Linked DNA regions of Rhodospirillum rubrum ATCC 11170. The protein of the gene in region 2 interacts with the protein of the main gene of each other region in a pairwise test. Links are inferred from orthologs where the notes say so. Each region holds a gene or a part of one and is shown on either strand. Other genes may lie near its edges.

Region 1 (3,422 bases), 2.0 Mb from region 2 along the record:
TCGTCGCCCCGTTGGTCGGCAGCTTGTCAACCGCCACCCGCACCATCTCCACCCGTTCCTCGAGCGAAAACAGCGGGCCCTTGCCGGCATTGACGGCGACGCCAACGGTCAGACGATCAACCAGCCGCGCCGCCCGGCTGATGATGTCGAGATGACCGTTGGTGACCGGGTCGAAGGTCCCCGGATAAACCGCGATGCGTTCAGTCGGCATCATCCCCGTTCCGTTCGGGGGATTGGCCCGCGGGCGGGAGGCCGGACGCTTCCCCGCTCTCGTCCCTCCCCCCGTTGGCATCCTCGGCCAAGGACTCGTCAGGCGTTTCGTCGTCGCCTTCGCCGTCATCGCCATTGCCGTTCATTTCGGGAAGCCGGGCGACCGAGACCACGTGCTCGCCGTCGTCGGACAGGCGGAACAGGGTCACGCCCTGGGTCTTGCGGCCGGCGATGCGCACGTCGTTCACCGGCATGCGGATCAACTGCCCGCCGTCGGTGATCATCATCACCTGATCCTCATTGGCGATCGGGAAGGCGGCGACCACGGTGCCGTTGCGCTCGCTCATCTCGATATTGGCGATACCCTGGCCGCCGCGTCCGGTCACCCGGTACTCATAGGCCGAGGTGCGTTTGCCAAAGCCGCGCGAGGTGACGGTCAGCAGGAATTCCTCGCGCTGGCGCAGATCCTCGAACTCCTCGGCCGACAGAACGCCGGGTTCGGCGTCCAGGGTGCTGTCATCCTCGCCCTCGGTCTCGCCACTGGCCCGGCGCAGGGCGCTGGCCTGTTTGAGATAGGCGGCGCGGGTCTCGGCCGAGGCCTCGACATGGCCCAGGATCGACAGGCGGTTAACCCGGTCGTCCTCGGCCAGACGGATGCCGCGCACGCCCGTCGAGGTCCGTCCGGCGAACACCCGCACGTCGCCCACGGCAAAGCGGATGGCCTTGCCGAGATTGGTGGTCAGCAGCACGTCCTGCTCGTCGGTGCAGGTCGCCACCCCGATCAGATGGTCGCCCTCGTCCAGCTTCATGGCGATCTTGCCGTTGGACATCACATTGGTGAAGTCCGACAAGCGGTTGCGCCGGACATTGCCGGTTTCGGTGGCGAACATCACGTCGAGCTGGTCCCAGGCCCCCTCGTCCTCGGGCAGCGGCATCACCGTGGTGATCCGCTCGCCCTCGTTCAGCGGCATGATGTTGACCATGGCCTTGCCGCGCGCCTGGGGGGTGCCCAGCGGCAGGCGATAGACCTTCATCTTGTAAACCATGCCGTCCGACGAGAAGAACAGCAGCGGCGCGTGGGTATTGACGACGAAGATCGTCGTCACGAAATCCTCGTCGCGCATCGACATGCCCGCCCGCCCCCGGCCGCCGCGGCGCTGGGCGCGATAGGTGGTCAGCGGTACCCGCTTGATATAGCCGGTGTTGGTGACGGTGACGACCATCTCCTCGCGCTGGATCAGGTCCTCGATGTCATGCTCGAACTCGTTCTCCTCCAGCGTCGTCCGCCGGGGGGTGGCATAGGCCTCCTTCATCTCGACCAGCTCGGCGCGCATGATCTCGAACAGCCGGGCGCGCGAGCGCAGGATATGAAGGTATTCCTCGATCTGCTGGCCGATCTCGATCAATTCGCCATGGAGCTTGTCGCGCTCCAGGCCGGTCAGGCGATGCAGACGCAGATCAAGGATGGCGCGGGCCTGGATCTCCGACAGGCGATAAACCCCGTCGATCACCATCCGCCCCGGCTCGTCGATCAGTTTGATCAGCGGCTCGACATCCATGGCCGGCCAGTCGCGGGCCATCAGCCCTTCGCGGGCGGCCTGGGGATCGGGCGCCTCGCGGATCAGCTTGATCACCGGATCGAGATTGGCCACGGCGATGGCCAGACCGACCAGGGTGTGGGCCCGCTCGCGCGCCTTGCCCAGCTCGAAAATCGTACGGCGGCGGATCACCTCCTCGCGGAAGGTGATGAAGGCCTCGATGATCGGCCGCAAGGCCAGCAATTCGGGCTTGCCGCCATTGAGCGCCAGCATATTGACGCCGAAACTGGTCTGCAGCGGCGTGTAGCGGAACAGCTGGTTGAGCACGACCTCGGCCATGGCGTCGCGCTTGACCTCGATCACCACCCGCACGCCGCGACGATCGGACTCGTCGCGGATATCGGAGATGCCCTCAAGCTTCTTCTCGCGCACCAGCTCGGCGATCTTCTCCACCATCGAGGCCTTGTTGACCTGGTAGGGAACCTCGGTGACGATGATGGCCTGGCGGCCGCCCGAAATATCTTCGAAATGGGTGCGGCCGCGCATGATGACCGAGCCGCGCCCGGTCAGATGGGCGGCGCGCACGCCCGAGCGCCCGAGGATGGTGCCCCCCGTCGGGAAGTCCGGCCCGGGAACCAGTTCAAGCAGTTCCTCGGCGGTGACGGCGGGATTGTCGATCATGGCGCAACAGGCGTCGATCACCTCGCCCAGATTATGCGGCGGGATGTTGGTCGCCATGCCCACGGCGATGCCGCCCGCGCCGTTGACCAGCAGATTGGGGAAGCGCGCCGGCAGAACGATCGGCTCGCGGGTGGTTTCGTCGTAGTTGGGCTGGAAGTCGACGGTTTCCTTGTCGATATCGTCAAGCAGGCTGTGGGCGGCCTTGGCCATGCGGGCCTCGGTGTATCGCATGGCCGCGGCGCGGTCGCCGTCCATCGATCCGAAGTTGCCCTGGCCATCGATCAGCGGCAGGCGCATGGCGAAATTCTGCACCATGCGGACCATGGCGTCATAGATCGATTGGTCGCCGTGGGGGTGATATTTACCCATCACGTCACCGACGATGCGCGCCGATTTGCGATAGGGCTTGTTGAACTCGTAGCCGCTTTCCTTCATCGAATAGAGGATGCGCCGATGAACGGGCTTCAAGCCGTCGCGGACATCGGGAAGGGCGCGGCTGACGATCACGCTCATCGCGTAATCAAGATAGCTGCGCTTCATCTCGTCTTCGATGGAGACCGGCGAGATATCCAGGTCGATGGGTTTAGGCGTATTGGTGCTCAACGCTGAACGCTTCCATGAGGACCGGCCCTGACCCCGACCTTGGGGCGACCTGGGCGGGGCCGGAAATAGGGGGATGCCAGCGCCAGCCAGGGGCGGTCGGGCATCGGATAATCAGGCCGATCAGCCGGCTGCGAACGCAGCCGGCCGCGACCTTTTCGCGCTGCGGCACTCTACCAGAACACCCTGCCCCCGGCAATCGTCGAGTACCCGGCCCCATAAAGGGCAAGGCTTTGAAGAACCTTGTTTTTTCGAGAACAAGACCGGGCGTGGCCAAGGGAGAAGGCCTGGGGTGGAGCCGAGGAGCCTTAAAAGGGAATATCGTCGTCCATATCGACCGGGCCCCCGGCGGGCCCGCTCGCCGGCGCCGTATCCCAGCCCTGACGGCCGCCA
Region 2 (7,343 bases):
TTTTTCAGCTTTTCCTCAAGGATCAGCTTCTTTGGATGCAGCAGGACATGGCCGGCTTCATGGAAGAAAGTGAACCAAAGGTGATCATCCGTCTTATGACGCAGGCTAAGCTGGATCAGGGCCTTGTCTTTTGATAGCCAGCGGGTGGCGCCACTCAGGCATGTTTTGGGAAGCTCCGGGGTAAACACGACCGCGACCCCGACGCAGGCGCATCTCTCGATGAGACTCGGCTGAAAGACCTCCGGCGCTTCGCGCGTCAACTCCCGCACGCTCTTAAGAACCCGCCTAAAGCCGGCCTCATCGAAAGGCCCGCATGGCCTCGCGCCAGCGACCATTTCCCCCCGGCGCAGCCAAGCCGAAACCGATTCAGGCGCACTCTGAAAGGAAGGCGACCGCCGGTAGGCGATCTGTTCGGCCGCGCTGGCGGTCATGGCTTGCCAAGCCTCGACGCTGGCGACCCCGAAGAACGCCAGAAGCTTCGCCACCTCATCAACGCGATCGGACGGCTTGTCGATCCAACCCAACCGAACCATGGCGGCGATCGGGAAGCGCTTGGCCCAATCCCGCTGGTCGCTCAAACGCTGACGGTCGCGCTGTTCGGCCAGACGAAGACGATACAAGCTTTCAAGAGTGAGCCAGTAGCTCGCCGGCATCCCGAGCACCCGCTCAAATTCAAGGGCGGTTTCGGGCATGATCGGCGCTTTTCCGGCGATGATCTCACTGATCATCTTTGCCGAATGTCCGCAGCGCTCGGCGAACTCGGCCTTTTGAAGGCCACGCCCCGCCAGGGTCTTATCGAGAATGCGCCCGGGGAGCACCGCATAATCGGGCGTACCCGTCAGCCGCTCAGCTTTCTCCATGATAATCCCCCACAAACACGATCTCGACCTCGGTTACCAACGTAAGGTCAACGCTTCCATCGGCGCAGCGCGGAAGAGGGGTGTTCGCCGGGACAAGGCAGATACGCACACCCCCATGCGCCTCCACGGCCCACTGCCCCTTCCTCCTGCCGTCCAGCTTATGCCGACGCTCCGGCGGATAGATCGGAATGTCGCCCAGCGTTGGCATCGCCATCAGGGTCGTGATTCGATCCTCGATTTCCTCGGCACAGGGTTTTCCAAAGGCCTTTACCAGCTTTTGCTGCGTCGTACAGAGCTTGAGCAGCTTGGTTGTAGCGTAGCTAACCAGCACGGACGCCCCCTGGACTTAACGTGATAGGTAAAGCCTTTTGCCAAAAAATCAAGGAGGACCGCGACGAGCCCGACAGACGGCTCCCGCATAGACTGTGGACCCTGTTTTCCTAACCTCTTGAAGACCCTTGCCTAAGCGGAAAATCCTACCCCATGCCAACTAGAAACCACCACCATAAGTTAATTTTCCAGGATCTATTTTCGCCGCCAAGCGCCCGTCCCTCCGCCCCAACGGTTTTTCCCAAACAAAACCCCCGCCGGCTTGCGCCAGCGGGGGTTTTTAGTCGGCAGGAGGGGGCGGGGGCGTCCCCTTAGGGCGGTGTGGGGGAAATATGGTCCCCGCACACCGCTCTAAGATCTTGATCGCGAAGCAAATCGTCGTCGCGATCTGGTTCAGATCGCTCGGGATTTGCCTTAAACGTCCAGGTTCTGGACGTTCAGGGCGTTGTCTTGGATAAAGTCGCGGCGGGGTTCGACGATGTCGCCCATCAGGGTGCTGAACACATCCTCGGCGTCGCTGACCTGATTGACCTTCACCTGCAGCAGGCGGCGCACATTGGGATCAAGGGTGGTTTCCCACAGCTGCTCGGGGTTCATCTCGCCCAGGCCCTTATAGCGCTGGATGGCGATGCCCTTGCGGCCGGCGGCCATCACGGCGTTGATCAAGGTCATCGGGCCGGGGATGATCTGGTCGCCGTCCTTGATCCGCAGGCGACCGGGCTGCTCATAGAATTCGCGCAAGGCGGCCGCCATGGAGTCAAGCCGGCGGGCCTCGGTGCTGTGGATGACCTGGGGATCGATGACATGGGTCTCGGTCACCCCGCGCAGCGTGCGCTGGAACACCATGCCGCCCCCGGCGGCCAGGGTGCCGGTCCAGCCGCGTTCCAGCGGGCTTTCCAGGGCGTCGATCCGGCGGGCGACATCGGCGGCCGCGGCGCTGGCGCGGGCGTCGTCATTGACGATCTCGGTATGGAAGGCCCCGGCGACCGCCGCCTGTTCAAGCAAGACCCACGGCACCTTGCGGCCCATGGCGGCGATGGCGTTGCGCGCAAGGCGGGCGCGTTCGACCAGGGCGCGCAGATCGGGACCGGCCATCTGCACGCCGGCGGCGGTGGTGTAGACGGTCTCATCCAGGCCGGTATCCAGCAGATAGTCCTCAAGCTCGCGGTCGTCCTTGAGGTACTGCTCGGAATTGCCGCGCTTGGCCCGATACAGCGGCGGCTGGGCGATATAAAGATAGCCCTTCTCGACGACCTCGGGCATCTGGCGGAAGAAGAAGGTCAACAGCAGGGTGCGGATATGGCTGCCGTCGACGTCGGCGTCGGTCATGATGATGATCTTGTGGTAGCGGGCCTTGCCGACATCGAAATCATCCTTGCCGATGCCGGTGCCAAGCGCGGCGATCAGCGTGCCGATTTCCGCCGAGGATAGCATCTTGTCAAAGCGCGCCCGCTCGACGTTGAGGATCTTGCCGCGCAACGGCAAGATCGCCTGATAGCCGCGATCGCGCCCCTGCTTGGCCGAGCCGCCGGCGGAGTCTCCCTCGACGATGAACAGTTCGGACTGGGCCGGATCGCGGTTCTGACAGTCGGCCAGCTTGCCGGGCAGGCTGGCCATGTCGAGCGCGCCCTTGCGCCGGGTCAGTTCGCGGGCGCGGCGGGCGGCCTCGCGGGCGGCGGCGGCTTCCACCACCTTGCCGATGATCTTGCGGGCCTCCTGAGGGTGTTCCTCCAGCCACTGGCCCAGACGCTCGACGACCACGGCCTCGACCACCGGCCGAACCTCGCTTGAAACCAGCTTTTCCTTGGTCTGGCTGGAGAACTTGGGATCGGGAACCTTGACCGACAGCACGCAGGTCAACCCCTCGCGCATGTCATCGCCGGTCAGCGTCACCTTTTCCTTTTTCATCAGCCCGCTGTCTTGGGCGTAGCTGTTGAGGGTGCGGGTCAGACCGCCGCGGAAGCCGGCCATATGGGTGCCGCCATCGCGCTGGGGGATGTTGTTGGTGAAGCACAGCACCGTCTCGTGGTAGCTGTCGGTCCATTCCAGCGACAGTTCCACGATCATGCCGTCGCGTTCGCCGATCGCCGTGACCGGCGGGCTGTGCAGAACGGTTTTCGACTTGTCGAGATAGCGGACGAATTCCTCGATGCCGCCGTCGTAGTGGAATTTGGTGGTGCGCGGCTCGGTGCCGCGCTTGTCGGTCAACAGCAGCCGCACCCCGGAATTGAGGAAGGCCAGCTCGCGCAGGCGATGCTCCAGGGTGGCGTAATCATAGGTGGTGATGGCGAAGATCGCCGGCGAGGCCAAAAAGGTGATCTCGGTGCCGGTGCGGTCGCCGCAGTCGCCCACCACCTTCAGCGGCGCCACCACCTCGCCGTGCTCGAAGCGCACGTAGTGTTCCTTGCCGTCGCGCCAGATGCGCAGATCAAGCCAGTCCGACAGGGCGTTGACCACCGATACGCCCACGCCGTGCAGCCCGCCCGACACCTTGTAGGAATTCTGGTCGAACTTTCCGCCGGCATGCAGCTGGGTCATGATCACCTCGGCGGCGCTCACCCCCTCCTCGCGGTGGATATCGACGGGGATGCCGCGGCCATTGTCACAGACCGTCACCGAGCCATCGCCGTTGAGAATGACCTCGGAGTGATCGCAGTAACCGGCGAGCGCCTCGTCGATGGCGTTATCAACCACCTCATAGACCATGTGGTGCAGGCCTGACCCGTCGTCGGTATCGCCGATGTACATGCCGGGGCGCTTGCGCACCGCCTCCAGTCCTTTGAGAACCTTGATGGATTCGGATGTATAGGCCTGCTGGGTCATGGGAGCGGTCTTCTTGTTGTCTACGTGGAAAGGTCCGGCCCGAAAGCCGGCAACGGGGGCTTTGCTAGTCTAGCACGGCCCCCTCGGCGATGCGCAGGAATTGAGCGTTTTTGGCCCAGGAGTCAAAAGCTTGCGCCTCCGTTCCCGAGACCCAGGCCTGAAGTCCCTGGCCGCTCAGGGCCTCGCCCAGGGCGGCGCGGCGCGGCGCATCGAGATGGGCCACGCCCTCGTCGAGCAACAGCAGCGGCGCCACGGCGCGGGCGGCCTCCTGGACCCGGGCCTGGGCCAGGATCAGGGCGATCAGCACCGCCTTCTGCTCGCCGGTCGAGGCCTGGACGGCGGGAATGTCCTTGGGGCCGTGGCGCACCGCCAGATCATCGCGGTGCGGTCCCGGGGCCGGCGCCTCGGGTCCGCGCGCCATGGCCAGGGCGGCGCGCAGGCGGTCTTCGGCGGCCAGGGCCGGGCCGGCGGCCAGCCAGCCGTCGACCTCGGAGACCAGATCGATCCGCGCCCCGGGAAACGGCCCGGTGGCGGCGCGCACCGCCGCCCCCAGGCGGTCGACCAGATCGCGGCGCGCCGCGACGATCGCCACGCCATGGCGGGCCATCACGTCTTCCAGCCCGTCCAGCCAGCCGCGCGACGCCCGTCCCTCGCGCAGCAGGCGGGCGCGTTCGCGCTGGGCCTGGGCGTAAGCGGCGGTGCGTCCGGCGTGATCGGGATCAAGGCCATTGACCAGACGGTCAAGAAAGCGCCGGCGCTCGCTCGCCCCGCCGCGAAACAACCCGTCCATTTCCGGGGTCAGCCACAGCACCGAGAACAGATCGCCCAGCGCCGCCTGACCGGCCGTCGCCCCATCGATGCGCACCAGACGGCGCTCGCCCGCCGTCGCCCGCTCAAGGCCGGTGCCGACATCGACGCCGCGCCCCAGGGTTCCCGGCCCCGCCGGCAACCGCAGATGGGCGGCCACCGCCCAGGGCGGGCCCGCCGTCGCGGCGTCGCCCCCGACCCGGCGGCAGGGATCGGCCAGAGCCGCCCGTCGCAAGCCGCGCCCCGGGGCGAGAAACGACAGGGCTTCCAGCAGATTGGTCTTGCCCGCGCCATTGGGACCGGTCAGCACCAGGGGCCGGGGTCCGACATCCAGGCGCAGCCGGTCGTAGCAGCGAAAGGCGGTCAGGGTCAGCCGCTCGACCACGACGCCCCTTGGCCCTCCAGGGGGCGGCCGGTCGGACGCGGCGGAAAGGGGCGGCGTCGTCACACCCGCATCGGCATCAGCACATAGACGGCCGAGGCGTCGGCGACGTCGCGAATGACCGTCGGCGAGGCGGCGTCGGCAAAGGTCAGGCGCACCGATCCCCCCTCGACCTGACCGAGAATGTCGAGCAGGTAGCGGGAATTGAAGCCGATCTCGAGCGAGGTCGACTGATAGGCCGCCTCGATCTCCTCGACGGCGCTGCCGGCATCGGGACTCGAAGCCGAAAGCGTCATCGTACCCTTGGCGACGGCAACCTTGATGGCCCGGGACTTTTCCGTCGAGATCGCCGACACCCGGTCGGCGGCCTGGGCGAAAAGCTTGCAATCGACTTCCAGAACCTTGTCGTTTTCGGTCGGGATCACGCGCTCGTAATCGGGGAAAGTGCCGTCGATCAGTTTGGAGGTCAGGCGGGTTTCGTCGAAATCGAAGCGGATCTTCTGCTCGGACAGCCCGACGGTGATATCCATGCCGGTCTCTTCGATCAGCTTGCGCAATTCGCCCACGGTCTTGCGCGGCACGATCACCCCGGGCATGCCGGCGGCGCCGGCGGGCAAGGGAATCTCGGCGCGGGCCAAACGGTGGCCATCGGTGGCCACGGCGCGCAACACCGGCACCCCGGCGCTTTCCGTGGCGTGCAGATAGATGCCGTTGAGGTAGTAGCGGGTTTCCTCGGTGGAGATGGCAAAGCGCGTGCGATCGATCAGACCGCGCAGATCGGTCGCCGGCAGCGAGAAGCTGTGACTGAACTCGCCGGCGCTGAGCGCGGGAAAATCCTCGACCGGCAGGCACGACAGCGAAAACCGCGAGCGCCCGGCCTTGAGCACCAGCTGGCCGTCGTTGCCGTCATAGCTCAATTCCACCTGGCTGCCGTCGGGCAGCTTGCGGACGATGTCATACAGGGTATGGGCCGGCGCCGTGGTCGCTCCCGGGGCCAGGGTGGTCGCCGTCACCGTCTCGACGATCTCCAGGTCCATGTCGGTGGCGTTCAGGCTGAAGCCGCTCTCGCCGGTTTCCATCCGCACGTTCGACAAGATGGGAATCGTATTGCGCCGCTCGACGACGCTCTGGACGTGTCCCAAGGACTTGAGAAGGGCGGTGCGCTCGATCGTCAGCTTCATGGGCGGGCCTGAACCGGTGTCGGGACGGTTGGCCCCCGGGGGACCGACCGCACGGGAAGGGGAGATCGGCGACGGGAGACAGCGCCGAAAGGGCGGGAAGTATACGCAGACCACGGCCCCCGCCCAAGCGCTTTCCGCGTCAGGCGACGCCCGCAAGGAGAAGGGGGCGCCTCCCTTTCAACCGCAGACGGCGAAAACCGGGGCGGGAAACGGAGTCGCCGGGGGCCGGAGGCGTCAGGCCTCGAGCATGCGCCGCAGCAGTTCGACATCCTCGGCGAAGGTGCCATCGGCCAGGATCAGTTCCTCGACCTTGCGCACCGCATGCATGACCGTGGTGTGGTCGCGGCCACCGAAGCTTTTGCCGATTTCGGGCAGCGAACGGCTGGTCAGCTGCTTGCAGAGATACATCGCCACCTGCCGGGGCCGGGCCACCGCCCGGGCGCGGCGGGCCGAATGCATATCGGCGAGGCGGATCTTGAAGTGCTCGGCGACCTTCTTTTGAATTTCGTCGACGGTGACGCGCTTGTCATAGGTGCGCAGCAGGTCGTGCAGAACATCCTGGGCGGTTTCCAGGGTCAGATCGCGGCCGACCAGTTGAGCATGGGCGATCAGGCGGATCAGGGCGCCCTCAACCTCGCGGCCGTTCGACGCGATCTTATGGGCGATGAATTCAAGGACCTTTTCGGGCACGGAAACGCCCATGTGCTCGGCCTTCGATTCAAGAATGCCCAGGCGCAGCTCATAGGTGGTGGGATGGAGATCGGCAACCAGACCGCAGGCCATGCGCGAGCGCAGGCGGGCGCCGATGTTTTCCAGATCGGTGGGCGATTTGTCGGCCGACAGCACGATCTGGCTGCCCTGATCGACCAGGGCGTTGAAGGTGTGGAAGAATTCTTCCTGGGTGCTGTCCTTGCCGCTGATGAACTGAATGTCATCGACCATCAGCACTTCGACGCTGCG

The links.
Region 1: the proteins of gyrB (region 2) and gyrA interact in binary tests that used the Escherichia coli proteins (3 or more experiments, as listed by UniProt). The link is inferred for Rhodospirillum rubrum ATCC 11170 from one-to-one orthologs.

What each region holds. Positions count from the first base shown.
Region 1 is NC_007643.1:2,034,157-2,037,578, forward strand. It holds gyrA (DNA gyrase subunit A), read right to left. Parts: upstream 3,033-3,422; coding sequence 201-3,032; downstream 1-200. Other genes in the region: coaD (pantetheine-phosphate adenylyltransferase), read right to left, coding at 1-214; ssb (single-stranded DNA-binding protein), read right to left, coding at 3,338-3,422. UniProt on the Escherichia coli protein: A type II topoisomerase that negatively supercoils closed circular double-stranded (ds) DNA in an ATP-dependent manner to maintain chromosomes in an underwound state.
Region 2 is NC_007643.1:1,032-8,374, reverse strand. What follows is about bases 1,310-4,406. They hold gyrB (DNA topoisomerase (ATP-hydrolyzing) subunit B), read right to left. Parts: upstream 4,014-4,406; coding sequence 1,605-4,013; downstream 1,310-1,604. Other genes in these bases: recF (DNA replication/repair protein RecF), read right to left, coding at 4,078-4,406. Also shown: RRU_RS00030 (ImmA/IrrE family metallo-endopeptidase), read right to left, coding at 1-860; RRU_RS00025 (killer suppression protein HigA), read right to left, coding at 847-1,191; more of recF, read right to left, coding at 4,407-5,205; dnaN (DNA polymerase III subunit beta), read right to left, coding at 5,265-6,383; chromosomal replication initiator protein DnaA, read right to left, coding at 6,618-7,343. UniProt on the Escherichia coli protein: DNA gyrase negatively supercoils closed circular double-stranded DNA in an ATP-dependent manner to maintain chromosomes in an underwound state.